DNA from 2 places in the Serratia sp. LSHTC3 genome. Region 1 is predicted to be linked to the other one. Evidence: predicted binding sites of a transcription regulator. Region 1 holds the regulator's gene; the other holds the start of a gene.

Region 1 (11,087 bases):
AACCCGCAGGGTTCGAAAGAGCAAAAAAAAAAGCCCCGGCGAAGATGTTGCCGGGGCTTTTTTATCGGGAAAGCGTTCAGCGGGCGACGCGAATGCCGCCTTCAACGCCTTTCGGGCTGAACACCACCTGCCATAACTGCAGATCGCGCGCCCGGAACGCGCCGGCGCAGGCGTTCAGGTAATAGCTGAACATCCGTTCGAAGCGTTCGGAATAGCGCTCGGCGAGCTGCGGCCACGCCTGTTTGAAGCGCTCGAACCAGGCCATCAGCGTGCGATCGTAGTCGGCGCCGATGTTGTGCCAGTCTTCCATCACGAAATGGCCTTCGCTGGCCTCGGCGATATGCCTCACGGAGGGCAGGCAACCGTTCGGGAAGATATATTTGTTGATCCAGGGATCGACGTTCATGTCGGTCTTGTTGGAGCCGATGGTGTGCAGCAGGAACAGGCCGTGCGGCGCCAGATTGCGCTCCACCACGTCGAAATAGGTGCGGTAGTTTTTCGGCCCGACGTGCTCGAACATGCCGACCGAGACAATGCGATCGAACTGCTGGTGCAGATCGCGGTAATCCTGCAACAGGATCTGCACATCCAGCCCGGCGCAGCGCGCCTGAGCCAGCTTCTGCTGTTCGGCGGAAATGGTCACGCCGACCACCGACACGCCGTAATTTTTCGCCGCATAGGCGGAAAGGCCGCCCCAGCCGCAGCCGATGTCCAGCAAACGCATGCCCGGCTGCAGCTGCAGTTTCTCGCAGATCATCCGCAGCTTGGCTTCCTGCGCTTCCTCCAGCGTGGTGGCGTCTTTCCAGTAGCCGCAGGAATACTGCATGTAAGGATCGAGCATCAGGGTAAACAGATCGTTGCCGAGATCGTAATGTTCTTTGCCGACGATCCAGGCGCGCTTTTTCGATTGCAGATTGGTCAGGCGCGCGGCGGCGATACGCAGGGTATCTTTCAGGTGGTGGGGGAGTTTCTTCTCCAGCCCGGCGCTGACCACGCGCTGGAAGAACATATCCAGCCGCTCGCACTCCCACCAACCGTCCATATAGCTTTCGCCCAGGCCCAGGGATCCTTGCTGCAAAACGCGTTTAAAGAATTCGGGATTTTTAACCTGAATATCGAAAGGGCGCGATCCGTTGATTTCGATACCGGCCAGACCGAGCATTTCGTGCGCGATACGGTACCACTGGTTATCCTGGATGCTCAGATCTTCTATACACGATGAACTCATAGCTTCTCCATCACCTTCTTCTGACTGATGACCCGTTAGGAAACAGCTTAGACAATTTCTGCGGGTGCATACCTATACCAACGGGAAATAAGCCCGCGGCGTCTGATATCCGACTATGAACAGAGGAAATTTAAAGAAACGGCCCGACGCAAACGGCGCAGGATAAACGCCCCTTTAAAAAAAGAGTGTGACGCAAGGCGCGTACACAATAGCTGATTGAGATATAGAGATTATAAGGTGTTACTTTACAAGGTTGTTTTTGAGTATAGGCGTGCCGAGGCGTTGACTCAACTGTAAATCGCACTCGGCACACATATTCTTTAAGTGATTATTAATCTTGGCAATTATGACGCTGAGTTAGCATGTTCCCGCTGTGCCTTTTGCTGCGCATCGGCCGCTTTTCCCCGCTGCAGGAAATAACCCAGCGCGGCCAGGACTACCGTAGATACCATCACCGTCACCGTCGCCAACAGCGGCTGGGCAATAAACGCCGACACCAGCATGCTTGCCACAAAACACAGCCCCAATTGCAGCGTATTTTGCAGCGCGGCGGCTTTGCCGCTGCTTTCCGGGAACGGCATCAGCGCATTCGCCACCATGATCGGGTAGCCGGCGCCGTTGACCAGCGCCATCACGCAGAACGGGATCAGCAGAGTGGTGAGCGTCGGATTGGTCAGGGTCGCCACCAGATACAGCGCCACCATGCTGACACCATAAGCTACCAGCAGCCACGGCAGCAGAGTTTTGCCATTGATGCGCTTAAGCGCGGCGCGGCAGCCGTAGCCGCCCAGCAGGAAGGCCAGCGTTTGCGGCACATAGCTCAGACCGATGTCGCTCGGGCTATAGCCCATATCGCCGAGGATGAACGGCGAACCGGTCAGCCAGGCGAAGAAACCGGCCGAGCAGGCGGCGTACATAGCGACGTTGCCGCTGAACACCGGAGATTTCAACAGTTGCCAGAAGCTGACGCCGTTTTTCGGCGCGTCGGCGGCGGGGGGCGTTTTGGCGCGCTCTTTGAGCAGCAGCGTCGGCAGCAGCAGCAGTGCGGTGATCACCAACAGCGCGGCGAAGATCGCACGCCAGCTGGCGTGGTTCAGCAGCCAGGCGCCAAGCAGCGGCGCCAGCGCTGGTGACAGCGCCACCAGCGGCATGATGGTGGCGAACACGCGGTTGGCCTGGCCTTCGCGATAGCGGTCGACCACCAGCGCTTGCCAGATGGCGGTGGCGGAACAGACGCCGACGGCCTGAATAAAGCGCAGTATCCAGAGCTGCACGGCATTTTCTACCCACAGCATGCCCAGGCAGCCGAGCGCGAACAGCGTCAGGCCGATCAATAATACCGGTTTGCGGCCCAGCCGGTCGGAGAGCGGCCCCCACAGCAGTTGCGCGAAGGCGAAGCCGGCCAGGAAGATGCTCAGGCTGGCGCTGACCGCGCCGGCGGAAATTTGCAGTTCCTCCCGCATGGCGCCGAAGGCGGGCAGGTACATATCGGTCGCCAGATAACCCAACATGCTCAGGCCGGCGAGGTAGAACATAAAGCCAAAAGAATTTCGCATGGTATTTCTCGTTAATATTTTAGTGTCGCAGGTTTTTAGCGCCGGCCAGTGTATCCGGCTGGATCTCTGCTTGTGAAACGGTAATATTTGCAAAGTGCTGTTAAAAAAATTGAAGGCAAAGCGATGTGGTCTGAATATTCTCTTGAAGTTGTTGACGCGGTCGCGCGCACCGGCAGTTTCAGCGCGGCGGCGCAGGAGCTGCACCGGGTGCCGTCGGCGGTGAGCTATACCGTGCGGCAACTGGAACAATGGCTTGCGGTGCCGCTGTTTGAGCGGCGTCACCGTGATGTGGAGTTGACGCCGGCCGGCGCGCTGTTTATCAAGGATGCGAGAGTTGTTATCAAAAAAATGCTCGACACCCGTCGCCACTGTCAGCAGGTGGCCAACGGGTGGCGCGGCCAGCTGAATATCGCAGTCGACATCATCGTCAAACCCCAGCGCAGCCGCCAGCTGGTGCTGGATTTCTACCGCCATTTCCCCGATGTTGAACTGATGCTGCAACCCGAAGTGTTCAACGGCGTTTGGGATGCGTTGGTGGACGGCAGGGTGGACATGGCGATCGGCGCCACGCGCGCGGTGCCGGTCGGCGGCGGCTTTGCCTTCCGCGATATGGGCTACATGAACTGGCTGTGCGTAGTCAGCCCACAGCATCCGCTGGCGCAGCTGGCAGGGCCGTTAAATGACGATCGGTTGAGGCCGTACCCTGCGCTTTGTCTGGAAGACACCTCGCGCAATCTGCCCAAGCGCGTCACCTGGACGCTGGATAACCAGCGGCGGCTGGTGGTGCCGGACTGGACATCGGCGCTCGACTGTCTGTGCGCCGGGCTGTGCGTCGGCATGATGCCGGCGCATCGGGCGCTGCCGCTGGTGCAGCGCGGTGAGCTGAAGGCGTTGCAGCTGCAGCAGCCGTTTCCCGCCAGCCCTTGCTGCCTGACCTGGCAGCAGGATAAACCGTCGCCGGCGATGAGTTGGCTGCTGGCGTATCTGGGCGATGGCGAGACGCTGAATCAGGAGTGGCTGAGCGAGGCGGCGCCGGAAGCCGTGCAGGCTTCCGGCTCAGGGGATTAGCGGCGGTAGTCGATGAACGGACCGTCGGCGACCGAACGGCGTTCCACCAGCTTCGGATGCACTTCGATCACCTGCGATTCTTCGCGCTTGCTGATGATGCGATCCAGCAGCATGGTGAAGGCCATTTCTCCCAGGCGCTCTTTAGGCTGGTGAATGGTGGTCAGCGCTGGAGTGAAGTAGCGGGCGTTGCGCACGTTGTCATAGCCGATCACGGAAATATCCTGCGGCACTCGCAGCCCCAGCTCATCAGCGGCGCAGATGGCGCCCATCGCCATGATGTCGCCGCCGCAAAATACCGCGGTCGGCCGCTGTTTTTGCGACAGGATTTGGTGCATCGCCTTGTAGCCGGACTCCGGCTCGAAGTCACCCTGGACGATCCACTCTTCGCGAATGTCGATATGCGCTTCCTGCAGCGCCTTCATAAAGCCCTGATGACGGCCGCCGCCGGTGTTGCGCGACAGCTGGCCCGGGATGGCGCCGATATCGCGGTGACCGCGCTCGATCAGGTAACGGCCGGCCAGATAGCCGCCTTCGAACGCGTTATCGATGATGGTGTCGGTGAAGTCGCCGCGCGCAGCGCCCCAGTCCATCACCACCATCGGGATATTACGGTAGTCCTCCAGCATGCCCAGCAGTTGATCCGGGTATTCGGAACACATGACCAGCAGGCCGTCGACGCGCTTTTGCGCCAGCATCGCCAGGTAGGCGCGCTGCTTGTCCAGATTGTTGTGCGAGTTGCACAGGATCAGGGTGTAACCTTTGCTGTAGCAGCTGTTTTCCACCGCCTCGATCACTTCGGCAAAATAGGGCGCTTCGCTCGAGGTGGCCAGCAGACCGATAGACTTGGTGTGATTGACTTTCAGGCTGCGCGCCACGGCGCTCGGCGAGTAGTGCAGCTCTTTGATCGCGGCCCACACGGCCGCTTTGGTCTCTTCGGCGACGAAACGAGTCTTATTGATGACGTGCGAAACGGTGGTGGTGGAAACGCCCGCGCGTTTGGCCACATCTTTAATCGTTGCCATGTAAGGAATGACTCCTGAACTCACATGTTTACAGCATGTAAGTGTGATGTTAATCGTTTGCCTACGTAGATCCTTCTCCAGAGAAGCGAAAACTGAGTTTTTAGTGTGTTGAAGTCTTCAGCGCTTAATCAGGAGGGGCATGGATGCCGGTACGCAGTTGTGAACTGCGAATTTTGTCGCATATTGAACAAAAGTGGAAGAGGTAATCGAGATTATAAACCGGGAAATGATAACAAGATTTTATCGGCGAACTGTGGGAAAATGATTTGACGTACTAATTGTGCGCCTTTTATCCTTAGGAAAGCCCATTTTAAAGGAGTTGTCATGGATACCGATCTGAAGATGTCTCTGTTCACTACCGTCGGCGCGTTGGCGATGATCATCGCTTTCAGCTTTGTCGCCGCGTTGAACTGATCTCCCGCCGGTTTTAAAAAAGGCGCAGCCTGGCTGCGCCTCGTCACTTCGGCAAGGCCTGCGTTTACGCCAGGTTTTCCGCCGCAAATTTCCAGTTGACCAACGCCCAGAAGTTTTCCAGGTATTTTGGACGCGCATTGCGGTAATCGATGTAATACGCGTGTTCCCACACGTCAACGGTCAGCAGCGGTTTATCTTCACCGGTCAGCGGAGTTGCCGCGTTGGAGGTGTTGACGATCGCCAGCGCACCGTCTGGTTTTTTCACCAGCCAGGTCCAGCCGGCGCCGAAGTTTTTCACGGCGGCATCGGTGAACTGCTCTTTGAACGCAGCGAAAGAGCCGAAGGATTTGACGATCGCCGCCGCCAGTTCGCCCTGCGGTTCACCGCCGCCCTGTGGCGACAGGCAGTGCCAGTAGAAGGTGTGGTTCCACACCTGCGCGGCGTTGTTGAACACGCCGCCGTTGGAGGTCTTGATGATCTCTTCGAGCGATTTGCCCTCGAACTCGCTGCCTTTCACCAGGTTGTTCAGGTTAACCACGTAGGTATTGTGGTGTTTGCCGTAGTGGTATTCCAGGGTCTCGGCGGAGATGTGCGGCTCGAGCGCGTTTTTCTCATACGGTAATGCAGGTAATTCAAACGACATTGCTTCCTCCTTTACAGCGCCACTTTCTTCCCGCCCAGGCGGGAGCCAGATGGGCCGTTTTTTATTGTGGTCATTCAATCTTAACAATTTTCATCATAAAAAACAGGAGGAAAAGCGAGAAATGCGCGTGGGGGAGTGCGATGGGCGATAGCTTGAGCAGGCGGTTGCGACCGGGGCCGCAACCGCGCAGAACAGGGAATTAACGGATGGTTTTCGGCGTCACTACGCGGCGTGCGCCGATGTAATGGTTTTGCCAATAGTCGTTGTCGAGCTGGCTGATGCGGATCTCTTCGCCGGTGCGCGGCGACTGGATGAATTTGCCGTTGCCGAGATAGACGCCGACATGGTCCGCCACGCCGCGGTTGTTGATGCGGAAGAACACCAAATCGCCGCTTTCCAGTTCGCTTTTCTTGATCGGCGCCGCGTCGCGAAGGTGATACATTTCGTTGGCGGTGCGCGGCATCTTGATTTTCACCACGTCCTTATAGGCGTAATAGATAAGGCCGCTGCAGTCGAAGCCGGTGCGCGGCGAGCTGCCGCCCCAGCGGTAAGGCTTGCCCATCTGATCCATCAGCTTGGCCATCGCGGTCTGTTTGGCATGCTGGTAACGTTTTTTGTGCGCCGGGCTGAGTTTTAACGGCTTTTCTTCACGCGCCAGTTTGGCGGTGGCCATACCGGCGTCGCGGTGGCGGCCATAGCCTTTTTTATAGCCCTTTTTCGGCGGGGTGACTTTAATCTTGGCGGTTTTCTGCGCTTTGGCCTTGGGTTTGGCGCTGACGATCTTTTTCGCGCTTTTCTCGCTTTTGGCCTTGGCGGTCTTGGTTTTTTTCTCGGGGGCCGTCACTTTGGCTTTTTTGGCGGCTTTATCCGCTTTCTTTTTTCTGCGGTCATCGGGCCGCGCTTCATTAGCATGGCTTTTACGCTGCTCGGCGGCAACGCGCGCCTGTGGCGCAGCGTGCGCCAAATTGAAGAAGAGCTGCGTAAACAGCAGCGCAAAGAGCGTAAGAATTAAACGCATGTCGACGTCACCAACCTTGGCCCCGAAACGGATATCGAAAGAGTTACAGTATTCCCGAACTTCACCATATAAAACAGCGAAGAACTCATAAATAATAATCCATATTGTGAGAAAACGTTAATGACATTTTTTTTGGTTTAAAATCAGCCTGTTGATGTATAAAAAAGCGCCAGGCGACGGTGGCGGATATAATTAAGCCGCGCCGGCATCGCGGCGCAATATATTAGTGAAATGGTCGGATTAAAAATGTTATTCTCAACGTATGTTTTGACCGGAATGACGTGGCCGGTGAAACGCGATCGGCGGCGGGCGAATATCCTTGCAAAAGATGGCGTTTTCTTGCGACTGTTCCAGCCGCTACAATAGCCCGCGTGATGCATGTTGTAGCCATGAAATGTGGCTTGAGGAAGCAATAAATGACGACGACACTTGAAAAAATTCAGCACCAGATCGCTGAAAACCCGATTCTGCTTTACATGAAAGGTTCGCCAAAGCTGCCGAGCTGCGGCTTTTCCGCGCAGGCTGTGCAAGCGCTGTCCGCCTGCGGCGAGCGTTTCGCCTATGTGGACATTTTGCAGAACCCGGATATCCGCGCCGAGCTGCCAAAATACGCCAACTGGCCGACGTTCCCGCAGCTGTGGGTAGATGGTGAGCTGGTCGGCGGTTGCGATATCATCATCGAGATGTATCAGCGCGGCGAACTGCAGCAACTGATCAAAGAAACGGCAGAAAAGTATAAAGCGCAGGAAGACCAGCAGTCTTAATCGACGGGCTTGCGATTATCGCGTAACGGGCGGCGCCAGTGTAACTGGGCCGCCTTTTTTGTTGGTTTTATTCGGCGAGATCGCCGGCGGGCAGCGGCCAGCCGCCGAGACGTTTCCAGCGGTTAACCAGCTCGCAAAACAGCAGGGCGGTTTGCTCGGTGTCGTACAGCGCGGAGTGCGCCTGGCTGCTGTCGAACGGCATGCCGGCGGCGATGCAGGCTTTGGCCAGCACCGTTTGCCCCAGCACCAGGCCGCTCAGCGCGGCGGTGTCGAAGGTGGCGAACGGATGGAACGGGTTGCGCTTCAGGCCGGCGCGTTCGGCCGCGGCCATCAAAAAGCTGTGATCGAAGTTGGCGTTGTGCGCCACGATAATGGCGCGATTGCAACCGCGATCCTTGAGCCCTTTGCGCACCGCTTTGAAAATGGCGTGCAGCGCGTCATATTCGCTGACCGCGCCGCGCAGCGGATTGTGCGGATCGATGCCGTTAAACGCCAGCGCTTCCGGCTGCAGGTTGGCGCCCTCGAAAGGCTCCACGTGGAAGTGCAGGGTTTCGTCCCGCTGCAGCCAGCCGTCCTCATCCATTTTCAGCGTGACGGCGGCGATCTCCAGCAACGCATCGGTATTGGCGTTGAAGCCGGCGGTTTCAACATCTATTACTACGGGATAAAACCCACGAAAACGACCACTCAGGGCGTTAAGATCACTTTTCTCGGCCATCAGTTTCTTATCTTCATCGAATGCAGCGCGCATTATGGCAAATTTTGCGCCCGGTTGCAGGCGCTATCGCGCGGAGAATCAGCAGGGCGCCAACGCGCCCTGAAGGGGAGGCTTAGTGGCCGAGGCCCTGACCGGCGTGTTTGTTTTCGATCAGCTCGATTTTGTAGCCGTCCGGATCTTCGACGAAGGCGATAACCGTGGTACCGCCTTTCACCGGGCCGGCTTCGCGGGTGACTTTGCCGCCGGCGCGACGGATGCTGTCGCAGGTGGCGGCAACGTCATCCACGCCCAGCGCCAGGTGGCCGAAGGCGGTGCCCATATCGTAGCTGTCGGTGCCCCAGTTATAGGTCAGTTCGATAACTGCGCCTTCGCTCTCTTCCGTATAGCCGACGAAAGCCAGGGAGTATTTGTACTCCGGGTTTTCGCTGGTGCGCAGCAGGCGCATGCCTAATACCTTGGTGTAGAAGTCGATGGCGCGTTGCAGGTCACCGACGCGGATCATGGTATGGAGTAAGCGCATAATTCCTCTGAATTGACTGTGCCGTGGCAGACGGCGGGTGGATTGAAGCACAAGCGAGTATAGCCTTGTCCCGCAAGGGAATTCAACGTGACGAACTGGTGACAATGTCACTTTGTGGTCTCGCGTCGAGGGTGTCTAAATATTGATCGAGTGTACCGATCGATACAGAGTAATTGATCTGCACAATCAATTATCTATTCCAGCGGCGATCGTGTAAAAATCGAACGGCAATAAAGATCAACACCAGGGAACAGCGGCCCGCCTCGTGCGGGCCTTTTTGCTTTGCGCGCGACGCATAAAAAACGGCCATGCGATTGCGTGGCCGTTGGGGTCAGGACAGATTACTTCGCCAGAAACGGATAGTCGGTATAGCCTTCGGCGCCGCCGCCGTAGAAGGTTTCCGGCTTAGGTTCGTTCAGCGGGGCGTGCTGGCGGAAACGCTCTACCAGATCCGGGTTGGCGATGTAGCTGCGGCCGAAGGCCACCGCGTCGATGAAACCTTTTTCGATCAAAGCTTCGGCTTTTTCGGCGGTGTAGGCGCCGGCACCGACGATCACCCCTTTAAAGTGGGCGCGCACCGAGTCGCGGAAGGCGTCGGAATACGGTTTGCCGCCGGCCCAGTCAGGTTCGGAGATGTGCAGGTAAGCGATATTGCGCTTATTCAGCTCTTCCACCAGATACAGCGCTGCTTCTTCCTGATCTTCGCCGTTGTCCAGCCCGTTGAACGGCCCCAGCGGCGAGATACGGATACCGATGTGTTCGGCACCCCATTCGGCGATGGTGGCGTCGACCACTTCCAGCGTCAGGCGGGTGCGATTCTCAATGCTGCCACCGTATTGATCGGTACGTTGGTTGGAAGCCGGTGACATGAACTGGTGCAGCAGATAGCCGTGGGCAGCATGCAGTTCGATGAAGTCGAAACCGGCTTCGCGCGCGTTGGCGGTTGCCTGGCGGAAATCGTTGATGATGCCCGGGATCTCGCTGGTTTCCAGCGCGCGCGGCGTGGAGGTCGGCACGCGCACCCAGGCGCCGGTTTCATCACGCACGGTGGTGCGGGTTTCGGCGTTGATGGCCGAAGGTGCGACCGGCGCTTGCCCGCCTGGCTGCAGGCTGGCGTGGGAAATGCGGCCTACGTGCCACAGCTGCACGGCGATGTGGCCGTTGTTGTCATGCACTGCCTGCGTGATGTTTTTCCATGCGGCGATCTGCTCCGGCGTATGCAAACCGGGCGCGCCGGCGTAGCCTTTCGCCTGGAAGGAAACCTGGGTCGCTTCGGTCACGATCAGGCCGGCGCTGGCGCGCTGTGCGTAATATTCCGCCATCAGCGGCGTAGGAATATCGCCCGGCTCGATGCTGCGCAAACGCGTCAGCGGAGCCATAAACACGCGGTTGGGCAGGGTGATGGCGCCAACCTTCAGCGGAGAGAGCAATTTTTCAGTCTTCATAGTGCATCCTGTATTTAATAGACCGGTCGTCTAGTAATGAGCGATAAAAAACCATGAACTGCATTTTTTCAATAAAAATAAGTTGTTACCGTTACGGTTGCGGCGGGCGCAGCAGCAACTCGATACTTTCCAGCGCGCTGGTCAACGGCGCCAGCGAGTGACGGATTTTGGCGCGCAGCGTGGCGCCGAGCCACAGTGAATACAGCGTTTCTGCGGTTGCCGCCGGGCTCATGGCTACCGACAGCGAGCCCTCGGCGATACCGCGCTCGATGGCCTCCTGAAGATGGCCGATCACGCGAGCGGTGCCCGTTTCCAGCGCATGGCGCATCGGTTCTGACAGATCGCTCACCTCGGCGGAAAGCTTCACCGCCAGGCAGGCGTTGTGGCATTCGCTGCGGCAGTGGTAGCTGATAGCCTGGGCGTAATAGCCGAGCAGCTGGTGGCGGGCATCACCGCGTCTGTCGGCAAACAGCGCCTGCATTTCTGCATCATAATGCGCGAAATAGCGCTGCAGCATCGCTTCGCCGAAGGCTTCCTTCGAGCGAAAATAGTGGTAGAACGAGCCTTTCGGCACGCCCGCGGTGGCCAGCAGTTCGCTCAGCCCCATGCCGGTAAAGCCCAGGCGCAGGCTGAGGGTTTCGCCGGTGGCGAGCAGATGTTCACGTGTATCCACGTTGCAATGCGTTGATTT
Region 2 (11,087 bases), on a different contig from region 1:
CGCCAACATGCTGGATGCGCGCGAACACGGCGCGCAGATCCTGACTTACCACCAGGTGGTCGGATTGTTGCGCAGTGGCGACCGGGTGACGGGCGTGCGCGTTTACGACCATCAGAATCAGCGGCGCTATGAGCTGCACGCACCGGTGGTGGTCAACGCCGCCGGCATCTGGGGCCAGCAGATCGCCGAATACGCCGATTTGCGTATCCGCATGTTCCCGGCCAAGGGAGCGCTGCTGATCCTCGGTCACCGCATCAACAACATGGTGATCAACCGTTGCCGCAAACCGGCGGACGCCGACATCCTGGTGCCGGGCGACACCATCTCGCTGATCGGCACCACCTCGACCCATATCGACTACGACCAAATTGACAACATGCTGGTGACCCCGCAGGAGGTGGACATTCTGATCCGCGAGGGGGCGCTGCTGGCGCCCACCCTGGCGCAGACCCGCATTCTGCGCGCCTATGCCGGGGTGCGGCCGCTGGTGGCCAGCGACGACGATCCCAGCGGGCGCAATGTCAGCCGCGGCATCGTGCTGCTCGATCACGCCGCCCGCGACGGGCTGGAAGGGTTTATCACCATCACCGGCGGCAAGCTGATGACCTATCGTCTGATGGCGGAGTGGGCCACCGACAAGGTGTGCGAAAAGCTCGGGGTAAACCGCCCGTGCACCACCGCGCAGGACGCGTTGCCCGGATCCCGTCAGTCGGCGGAGGAAACGGTGCGCAGCGTGGTTTCTCTGCCCGCCAGCATTCGCGGCTCGGCGATTTACCGGCACGGCGATCGCGCCAGCCAGGTGCCGGCGGCCGATCGGCTCGACACCAGCCTGGTGTGCGAGTGCGAGGCGGTGACCGCCGGGGAAGTGCGCTATGCGGTCAATTCGCTGACCGTCAATAACCTGGTGGATCTGCGCCGCCGCACCCGCGTCGGCATGGGCACCTGCCAGGGTGAACTCTGCGCCTGCCGCGCCGCCGGGCTGCTGACGCGCTTCAAGGTCAGCACGCCGCAGCAATCTATCGCGCAGCTGTCGCAGTTCCTCAACGAACGCTGGAAAGGCGTGCGGCCGATCGCCTGGGGCGATGCGCTGCGCGAGAGCGAATTTACCAGTTGGGTTTACCAAGGGTTATGCGGGCTTGAGGCCCAGGCAGACAAAGAGCAGGAGGCGGATGATGCGATTTGACGTAGTGGTGATTGGCGGCGGCCTGGCGGGCCTGAGCTGCGCCATTGCCGTGGCCGAACAGGGCAAACGCTGTGCGGTGGTCAGTTCCGGCCAGAGCGCGCTCTACTTCTCCTCCGGCTCGCTCGATCTGCTGGCGAGATTGCCGGACGGCACGCCGGTCGAGATGCCGCTGGCGGCGCTGCCGCAGCTGGCGCAACAGGCGCCGCAGCATCCGTATTCTCTGATTGGCCCCGGCCGGGTGGCGGCGCTGTCCGCCGCCGCGCAGCGGCTGCTGGAACGCTGCGGGCTGAATCTGCAGGGCGAGGGGGGGAACAACCATCTGCGCATCACGCCGCTCGGCACGCGTCGCGCTACCTGGCTCAGCCCGCAGGCGATCCCGACGCTGCCGCTGACCGGCCAACTGCCCTGGCGGCGCATTGCGGTGATCGGCATCGAAGGGTTCCTCGACTTCCAACCGCAGATGGCCGCCGACTCTCTGAGCCGCGAGCTCGGCGTAGAGGCGGATGTGGCCTATCTGCACATGCCGGCGCTGGACAGATTGCGCAATAACCCCAGCGAGTTCCGCGCGGTGAACATTGCCCGGGTGCTGGATTTGATGGAAAGCCTGCCGCCGATGGCCGAAGAGCTGCGGCGGCTGGCGGGCGAGGCCGAGGCGCTCTTCCTGCCGGCCTGTCTGGGCCTGGAGGACGACGCGTCGCTGGCGGTGTTGCAGGATGCGGTCGGCAAGCCGGTCCGACTGCTGCCGACGTTGCCGCCTTCGGTGCCCGGCATGCGCTTGCACCAGGCGTTGCGGCGGCGTTTCCAACAGCTGGGCGGCGTTTTCATGCCGGGCGACAGCGTGCTGCGCGCCGAGTGTGAAGCCGGCCGCGTCACCGGCCTGTATACCCGCAACCACGGCGATATTCCGCTGCGGGCGCAGCAGGTGGTGCTGGCCAGCGGCAGCTTCTTCAGCAACGGGCTGGTGGCGGATTTCGATGAAGTGCGTGAGCCGATCTTCGGGCTGGACGTACACAGCCGGGCGGATCGCGCCGACTGGAGCCGACGCGAGCTGTTCGCGCCGCAGCCTTACCTGCAGTTCGGCGTGCGTACCGACGGCAGGCTGCGGGCGATGAAGCAGGGAGTGCCGTTCGACAATCTGTATGCCATCGGTGCGGTCGCCGGCGGTTACGATCCGCTGCAGCAGGGCTGCGGCGCCGGCGTGTCATTGATCGGTGCGCTGCACGTTGCGCAGCAGATTGCCGCGGAGGAGAACGCATGAGCCTGCATCAGGATCACAGCTTTGAAAGCTGCATCAAATGTACCGTCTGCACCACCTACTGCCCGGTCGCCAAAGTGAACCCGCTCTACCCGGGGCCGAAACAGGCGGGGCCGGACGGCGAGCGGCTGCGGCTGAAAGACCCGACGCTGTACGACGAGGCGCTGAAATATTGCACCAACTGCAAGCGTTGTGAAGTGGCCTGCCCGTCCGATGTCAAAATCGGCGACATCATTCAGCGCGCCCGCGCCGACTTTGCCCAGAGCAAGCCGACGCTGCGTGACGCCATCCTCAGCCACACCGATATCATGGGATCGCTGTCGACGCCGTTCGCGCCGATCGTCAACGCCGCCACCGGGCTGAAACCGGTGCGCAAGCTGCTGGACAAGGCGCTGAAGATCGATCACCGTCGTGAACTGCCGAAATACTCGTTCGGCACCTTCCGCCGCTGGTACCGGCAACAGGCGCAGGCGCAGCAGCGTTACGCCGAGCAGGTGGCGTTCTTCCACGGCTGCTTCGTCAACTATAACCACCCGCAGCTGGGCAAGGATTTGGTCCGGGTGTTCAACGCGCTGGATATCGGCGTGCAGCTGCTGAAACGCGAGAAATGCTGCGGCGTGCCGCTGATCGCCAACGGGTTTATCGAGCAGGCCAAAAAGCAGGCCAGGGTCAATGCCGAATCGCTGCATGAAACGGTGCTGGAGCGCGGCATTCCGGTGGTGGCCACTTCGTCGAGCTGCACCTTCACCCTGCGTGACGAATACCCTCATCTGCTGGACGTGGACACCACTCCGGTGCGCGATCGGGTGGAGCTGGCGACGCGCTATCTCTATCGTCTGATCAATCAGGGGCGCAGCCTGCCGCTCAAGCGCACGCCGCTGCGGGTGGCTTATCACACGCCTTGCCATATGGAGAAGATGGGCTGGACCGCCTACACCCTGGAGCTGCTGCGGCAGATACCGGGGCTGGAGCTGGTGGTGCTGGATTCGCAGTGCTGCGGCATCGCCGGCACCTACGGGTTCAAATCGGAGAACTACGCCACGTCGCAGGGTATCGGCGCGCCGCTGTTCCGGCAGATAGAAGAGAGCGGGGTGGATCTGGTGGTGACCGACTGCGAGACCTGCAAATGGCAGATAGAAATGTCCACCAGCAAACGCTGCGAACATCCGATCACCCTGCTGGCGCAGGCGCTGGCATAAAGCGAAAGGGCCGGCAAGCCGGCCCTTTGTGGGATTACTGCTTCAGCTTCAGGGTGGAGATGATGCCTTCGGCTTCGGTCTGCGCCTGCTGCTGATTGTCCGCCGGCAGCGTTACCTGAATGGTCAGCATGTTGTTGTTCAGCGAGCCGATCAGGACGGAAGAATAGGCTTTCTCGCCGCCGCTGGTGATGATGCTGTCCAGCTGACGCAGCGGCACACCGTTGACGTCGAGCGCTTTGTTGGTGATCACCTGCAGGTTGGCGTCACGCGCGCGTTGGGTATTCTCCAGGCGCTTGGCCAGGGTCTCCAGGCTGTCGGCGGTCTTGTCACCCAGGATCACAATCACCGCGCGCTGGCCGGTGCTGTCTGCGTAAACATGCATGTTGTTGGCCTGGTTGCCCAGCTTGCCGCTCTGATCCGCCATGCCGACCGGCAGGGTGAACGCCAGTTTACCGTCCAGCAGGCTCACCTGCTGCCCGGCCGGCACGCTGGCCGCCGTGCCGTCCGTTGCCGCCTTGGTGTCTTTGGTTTCGCCGTCGCAGGCCGCGAGGCCAAGCGCCAGCAGGCTGATACCCATCAATTTCGCTACTTTACGCATCGGGCTTCCTTCTTCCTTTCCGGTAGGGATTCACTGTCGTATCGCAACCTATTCCAGGTTGAAATGCAAGGCAGATGTTGTCACAAGTTTTTTTCCAGTAATAGCCGATAATCAGCCACTTCGCCTTTCTTTTCCAGCTGAACAATCTGATAGTGGTGGGCGATCAGCATCGTCAGCATGGCGCGGAACCGGTTACGGGTTTTGACCGCCAGTTGGCGATAGCCCTGCGCCCGCGCCCAGCGTTCCTGTTCAGCTAACAAGGCCTGTGCCACGCCGTGGCGACGAAATGCCGGCAGCACGCCGCCCAGCCAGCTGTAAAACACCGTTTCCTGCCGTTGATAACCGAGTTTGAAACCGGCCGGTTGCCCGGCTATCTCGGCGATCAACAGGCTGGCGGGGGCGGTGCCGATGCGCCGCTGCAGATCGGCCAGGCTATGCAGGCCGCCGAATTCGGGGATGCGTTGGTAAAGGCGGTGGATGTCTTCAAGCGTGGCGGTGCGGACGATTGGGGTCATGAGCGGCCTCCAAAGGATAGGGCCGCCCAGAATAACACGACTCAGCCCGGCTGCAGGCCGCCGCTGCGCGCCGCGATGCGTTTGAGCAGCATGTTCAGCAACACGCCGTACATCGGCAGGAAGAACAGCAGGCAGATCATCACCTTGAAGCTGTAATCCACCAGCGCGATCTCCACCCAGTTGTTGGCCATGAAGGGATCGCTGCTCTTATAAAAGGCGATGAAGAAGAACGCCAGCGTATCGCTGATGTTGCCGAGGAACATCGCCGCCGCCGGCGCCACCCACCAGGCGCTGCGTTGACGCAGGCGGTTGAAGACGTGTACGTCGAGGATCTGGCCGAGCACATAGGCCATAAAGCTGGCGACGGCGATGCGCGCCACGAACAGGTTAAAACTGTTCAGCGCCGCAAAGCCCTGCCATTCTCCCTGATAGGTGACGGTGGAGATCACATAAGAGATGAACAGCGCCGGCACCATCACCGCCAGGATGATGCGCCGCGCCAGCGGCGCGCCGAAGATGCGCACGGTCAGATCGGTCGCCAGGAAGATAAACGGGAAAGTAAAGGCGCCCCAGGTGGTATGGAAGCCGAAAACGGTGATCGGCAGCTGCACCAGGTAGTTGCTGGAGGTAATGATGGCGATATGAAACAGCGAAAGCCAGACCAACGCGGTAAAGCGCTGCTGTGCGGTAAACGAATACATGTTGTAGCCTTTTTAGCAGTGGGGTGAGGGAACCCAGTGTGTCTTGTCAAAACAGCAAAAAACGCTGCGCGGCGGCATGATACGCGTTTGCGCAACCAATGCAATGGTTAAATTTAACGCAAACGTTAACGCATCTTGCGCAGAAAAACTACCGGCGTAAACTAGGCGCTAATGAGATGCGGCGAGCGTTCGCCGATCGTTTTTGAACGAGAAAAATTGCATGACTGACTTATTTGCCCAGGCAGACCAGACGCTCGACGCGCTGGGGCTGCGCTGTCCGGAACCGGTGATGATGGTGCGCAAAACCGTGCGCCATATGGACAACGGCGAAACGCTGCTGATTATCGCCGACGATCCGGCCACCACCCGCGATATCCCGGGGTTCTGCCGCTTTATGGAGCATACGCTGGTGGCGCAGGAGACCGAACAGGTGCCATACCGTTATCTGTTACGTAAAGGCGTCTAACGGCGGCGCGGCCGAGTTAAACGTTCCCTCCCCCAAATGACAACGGGCGCGGTATGCCGCGCCCGTGTTTGTTTCAGAGCTTAGCTGCGCTTTCTCAATAGCCGCAGCGCGTTGGCGGTGACCAGCGCGGTGGCGCCGGAGTCAGCCAGTACCGCCAGCCACAAACCGGTCAGCCCCAGCAGGCTGGTGATCAGGAAGACCCCCTTCAACCCCAGCGCGATGGTGATGTTTTGCCGGATATTGGCGTGGGTGGCGCGCGAGATGCGGATCATTTCCGCGACGCCCAGCAGCCGGTTGTGGGTCAGGGCGGCGTCGGCGGTTTCCAATGCCACGTCGGTGCCGCTGCCCATGGCGATGCCGATGCTGGAGGCTTTCATCGCCGGGGCGTCGTTGATGCCGTCGCCGATCATCGCCGTTGGGCGCAGTTCGCTCAGCTCGGTGACCGCTTTGACCTTATCTTCCGGCAGCAGACCGGCGCGATAGTCGAGGCCCAGTTCGCCGGCGATCGCCGCGGCGGCGCGCGGGTTGTCGCCGGTCAGCATCACGCCGCGAATGCCCAGCGCGTTCAGTTCGGCTATCGCCTGTTTGGCGTCGCCGCGCAGCGTATCGCGCAGCGCCAGCAAGCCGATAGGCGCGCCGTCTTCCAGCACCACCACCGCCGTTTTGCCGGCGTTTTCCAGCTTGTCTACCTGGCTCTGCCATTGGGTGCCGAGCAGGCCCGGCGCCAGCTTGCCCGGCGCGCTGATCAGCACGGTCTTGCCGTCCACGAGCCCTTCCACGCCGACGCCGGCCAGCGCGCGGCGCGCCTGCGCCAGCGGCAACTCAGCCCCGCTTGCGGCGGCGCGGTTGATGATCGCCTGCGCCAGCGGGTGATGTGAACCGGCTTCCACCGCGGCGGCAAGCTGCAGCAGCCGTTGTTCGGTGAGCGCACCGATAGGCAGCACGTCGGTGACCGTCGGCTTGCCTTCGGTCAGGGTGCCGGTCTTATCGAAGGCGATGGTTTGGATCTGGCCCAGTTGCTCCAGCGCCGCGCCGCCTTTAATCAGCGCGCCGCGCCGCGTGGCGGCCGCCAGTCCGGATGTGATGGCCGCCGGCGTTGAGATCACCAGCGCACATGGGCAGCCGATCAGCAGCAGCGTCAGGCCGCGATAGATCCAGGTATCCCACGGCTGCGAGAACAGCAACGGTGGCACCAGGATCACCGCGACGGCCAGCAGCATAATGGCCGGGGTGTAATAGCGGCTGAAGCGATCGAGGAAGCGTTCGATCGGCGCGCGGCGCTCCTCGGCCTCTTCAATCAGCTGCAGGATGCGGTCGATGGCGTTTTTGCCGGGCTCGGATATCACCTTCATCTGCGCCGCCTGATCGACGGACAGGCTGCCGGCGGCCACTTTCTCCCCCTGTTGGCGCTCGACCGGCACCGATTCACCGGTCAGGGCGCTTTCATCGAAGCTGGCGAACGGATTGAGCAGCTCGGCGTCGGCCGGCAGGCGCCCACCGGGCGCGATTTCAATCACGTCGCCGGGGCGCAGGTTGGCGACCGGCACGCGTTTGCGTTCCGTGCCTTGCAGCAGCAGCGCATCTTCCGGCACCAGCTCCATCAGCGCCTTCACCCCGCGCCGTGCGCGGTTGGCGGCGTAGGATTCCAGCAGTTCGCCGACCATAAACAGCAGCAGCACCATCGCCGCTTCGGCGGTGGCGCCGATGAACAGCGCGCCGATGGCCGCCACGCTCATCAGCGTTTCGATGGCAAACGGCGTGCCGGAACGAATCAAACGCAGCGCCTTGGCGGCGACCGGCGCCAACCCGACCAGCGTGGTGGCGATAAAGGCGATGCGGCCCAGCTCCGGGTTAACCCGATCCAGCACCCAACTGACCACCATCAGGGTGGTTAACAGCAGCAGCGGCGCGAATTCGCCGAAGCGTGAGGTTTTCGGCGCGGCGGCTTTGGCGGTCTGAGCGCCGAGCAGGGTAAAGCCGGCCTGGGCGACCGCATCCTGGATCCGCAGGCTGATGTCGGACTGCGCGTCGACCACCAGTTTCTCGGTGGCGAACAACACGCGCGCGCTGTCGACGCCGGGGAGTGCGGTGACGGCATTTTCGATTTTCTTGGCGCAGCTGGGGCAGTCCATGCCGGTGACTTTCCAGCTGAAACGTTGGCTGCCGGAAGGGGGAGCGGCGGCCAGCCTGTCGCTTTCCTCGTCCGGATCGTCGGGCGCGGCGGTGCAGCAGCCGCTATCGCCATGATCGTGATGATGGTGGGCGTGTTCGGCCTGTGCGGTGGCGTTTTTCGGTTCGCTGCTGCAGCCGTGCTGAGTTTTGCTGTGGCTGTGGTTGCAGCCGCATCCGCCTTCGGCGTGGTGATGTTCCTGATGATTATGGTTTTGCTGATTGTGCATAACGTCCCCCTGCGGGCTGTTAAACGGGTTTGCTCAACTGACTCTACACCCTGGAGTCCACTCCAGAGTCAAGCGCCGGATGAGAATTATTGCTAACGGCGTTCAAGCGTAGAAAGGGGGGTATTCATTCAATAATGAATAATGCGGATTTTAATCTATCGGCTTTTCTTATCCCCTATTGGGGCGAAAAGGCTCGCTGCCGTTAGTTTAAATAAGAAAATAATATTCCTATAGAAACTAAAAAATCGCCCGACCTAATAATAAAGAGTTATTAATCTATAACGCTTTAGCGAAATTTACCTTTTCCCCTGAGTAAAGCCAGCATGATTCGCTTGAGTCTGCAGGCCGCATTGCTATTGAAGTTTGGTGCCAACTTATCCTCATCAAGTTTCATTTGCTTTGTAAAGAACTCTAAAAAGCAGCATAACAAACTTTCGTTGCGATAATAAATGGTTGATTATTTTATGTGCAGTTTTGCGACCCTGCCTATAATTGGAATCGATTACCATTTTTAATGGTGATCTTATTTGCTGATATATATGCATTAATTCTACCTAACACACTGCCGGTAACGGCGCATAAGCCCCTTCCAGCAAGCTTAAGGTTTATTAACCGTGGCTTACGGGGAGGTTATGTCTATCTGTCTGATTGATATCAATCAGGTAATGAGTGGAATCGAACCAATGCAATCTACTAAAAAGGCAATTGAAATTACTGAATCCAGCCTTGCGGCCGCGGCAACCGGCTACGATGCTGTAGATGACCTGCTGCATTATCATGAGCGGGGTAACGGGATTCAGATTAATGGCAAGGATTCATTTTCTAACGAGCAAGCTGGGTTGTTTATTACCCGCGAGAACCAAACCTGGAACGGTTACAAGGTATTTGGCCAGCCGGTCAAATTAACCTTCTCCTTCCCGGACTATAAGTTCTCTTCCACCAACGTCGCCGGCGATACCGGGCTGAGCAAGTTCAGCGCGGAACAGCAGCAGCAGGCTAAGCTGTCGCTGCAGTCCTGGGCCGACGTCGCCAATATCACCTTCACCGAAGTGGCGGCCGGTCAAAAGGCCAATATCACCTTCGGCAATTACAGCCAGGATCGTCCCGGCCACTATGATTATGGTACCCAGGCCTACGCCTTCCTGCCGAACACCATTTGGCAGGGCCAGGATTTGGGTGGCCAGACCTGGTACAACGTCAACCAATCCAACGTGAAGCATCCGGCGACCGAAGACTACGGCCGCCAGACGTTCACCCATGAGATTGGCCATGCGCTGGGCCTGAGCCACCCGGGCGACTACAACGCCGGTGAGGGCAACCCGACCTATAACGACGTCACCTATGCGGAAGATACCCGCCAGTTCAGCCTGATGAGCTACTGGAGTGAAACCAACACCGGTGGCGACAACGGCGGTCACTATGCCGCGGCTCCGCTGCTGGATGACATTGCCGCCATTCAGCATCTGTATGGCGCCAACCTGTCGACCCGCACCGGCGACACCGTGTACGGCTTTAACTCCAATACCGGTCGTGACTTCCTCAGCACCACCAGCAATTCGCAGAAAGTGATCTTTGCAGCCTGGGATGCGGGTGGCAACGATACCTTCGACTTCTCCGGTTATACCGCTAACCAGCGCATCAACCTGAATGAGAAATCGTTCTCCGACGTGGGCGGCCTGAAGGGCAACGTCTCGATCGCCGCCGGTGTGACCATTGAGAACGCCATTGGCGGTTCCGGCAACGACGTGATCGTCGGCAACGCGGCCAACAACGTGCTGAAAGGCGGCGCGGGTAACGACGTGCTGTTCGGCGGCGGCGGGGCGGATGAACTGTGGGGCGGTGCCGGCAAAGACATCTTTGTGTTCTCTGCCGCCAGCGATTCCGCACCGGGTGCTTCCGACTGGATCCGCGACTTCCAGAAAGGGATCGACAAGATCGACCTGTCGTTCTTCAATAAAGAAGCGAATAGCAGTGATTTCATCCACTTCGTCGATCACTTCAGCGGCACGGCCGGTGAGGCGCTGCTGAGCTACAACGCGTCCAGCAACGTGACCGATTTGTCGGTGAACATCGGCGGGCATCAGGCGCCGGACTTCTTGGTGAAAATCGTCGGCCAGGTAGACGTCGCCACGGACTTTATCGTGTAACACAGCAACGGAACGCCCGGCGCAGTCTCGGCCGGGCGTGATGCAGGAGCCCGGTATGAAAGGTACTTTAACGCGCGCCGCTTTGGCGGCGGGTGGCATGATGGTGACGAGTGCGGTGATGGCCGGCAGTTTGGCATTGCCGACCGCGCAGTCGCTGGCGGGGCAATGGCAGGTGGCCGACAGCGAACGGCAATGCCAAATCGAGTTTCTGGCGCATGAACAAAGCGAGACCAACGGCTATCAGCTGGTGGATCGGCAACAGTGTTTGCAGAGCGTGTTTGCGGCGGAAGTCGTGGGCTGGCGCCCGGCTCCGGACGGCATCGCCCTGCTGCGGGCGGATGGCAGCACGCTGGCGTTCTTCTCGCGCGACGGCGATCTGTACCGCAATCAGCTGGGTGCGGATGATGCTCTGACGTTGAAAGCGCTGGCTTGATGAAGAAACGGGTTCGGCGCGCCGAACCCGCGGTAGGTCTCTACAGGTAGAGCGAACGCACGATCAGGAAGTGGCCGGAGAAGTAACAGAAAGCCACGATGGCGTCCGCCGCGCGGAAGGTGAAGCGGTAGCGGTTGAGCAGCCAAACCACGTTGGCCAGCAGCAGCAGCGAGGTGCCGGTCAGCAGCGAG

What was found. Region 1 encodes PurR, which represses purine synthesis genes. Its sites were predicted from a motif close to CANGCAAACGTTTGCNTG; they were not measured.
Positions count from the first base shown of each region.
Region 2: tusA (sulfurtransferase TusA) is a predicted target of PurR. The motif match lies at 5,567-5,584, and genes of this name have one in related genera.

Region 1 covers NZ_JBXUNP010000002.1:958,645-969,731, forward strand. The annotation lists gene AC2CGI_RS11885 (I78 family peptidase inhibitor) at 1-2, shown strand, start outside; gene cfa (cyclopropane fatty acyl phospholipid synthase) at 77-1,228, opposite strand; gene punC (purine nucleoside transporter PunC) at 1,573-2,784, opposite strand; gene punR (DNA-binding transcriptional activator PunR) at 2,908-3,852, shown strand; gene purR (HTH-type transcriptional repressor PurR) at 3,849-4,874, opposite strand; gene cydH (cytochrome bd-I oxidase subunit CydH) at 5,199-5,288, shown strand; gene sodB (superoxide dismutase [Fe]) at 5,353-5,931, opposite strand; gene AC2CGI_RS11920 (C40 family peptidase) at 6,131-6,949, opposite strand; gene AC2CGI_RS11925 (Grx4 family monothiol glutaredoxin) at 7,366-7,713, shown strand; gene rnt (ribonuclease T) at 7,781-8,464, opposite strand; gene gloA (lactoylglutathione lyase) at 8,544-8,951, opposite strand; gene nemA (alkene reductase) at 9,293-10,396, opposite strand; gene AC2CGI_RS11945 (TetR/AcrR family transcriptional regulator) at 10,488-11,087, opposite strand, start outside.
Region 2 covers NZ_JBXUNP010000006.1:245,437-256,523, forward strand. The annotation lists gene glpA (anaerobic glycerol-3-phosphate dehydrogenase subunit A) at 1-1,183, shown strand, start outside; gene glpB (glycerol-3-phosphate dehydrogenase subunit GlpB) at 1,173-2,441, shown strand; gene glpC (anaerobic glycerol-3-phosphate dehydrogenase subunit GlpC) at 2,438-3,637, shown strand; gene AC2CGI_RS21040 (DcrB family lipoprotein) at 3,672-4,235, opposite strand; gene AC2CGI_RS21045 (GNAT family N-acetyltransferase) at 4,316-4,750, opposite strand; gene AC2CGI_RS21050 (7-cyano-7-deazaguanine/7-aminomethyl-7-deazaguanine transporter) at 4,792-5,451, opposite strand; gene tusA (sulfurtransferase TusA) at 5,672-5,917, shown strand; gene AC2CGI_RS21060 (zinc/cadmium/mercury/lead-transporting ATPase) at 5,998-8,316, opposite strand; gene AC2CGI_RS21065 (serralysin family metalloprotease) at 9,000-10,463, shown strand; gene AC2CGI_RS21070 (AprI/Inh family metalloprotease inhibitor) at 10,519-10,896, shown strand; gene AC2CGI_RS21075 (lysoplasmalogenase) at 10,937-11,087, opposite strand, start outside.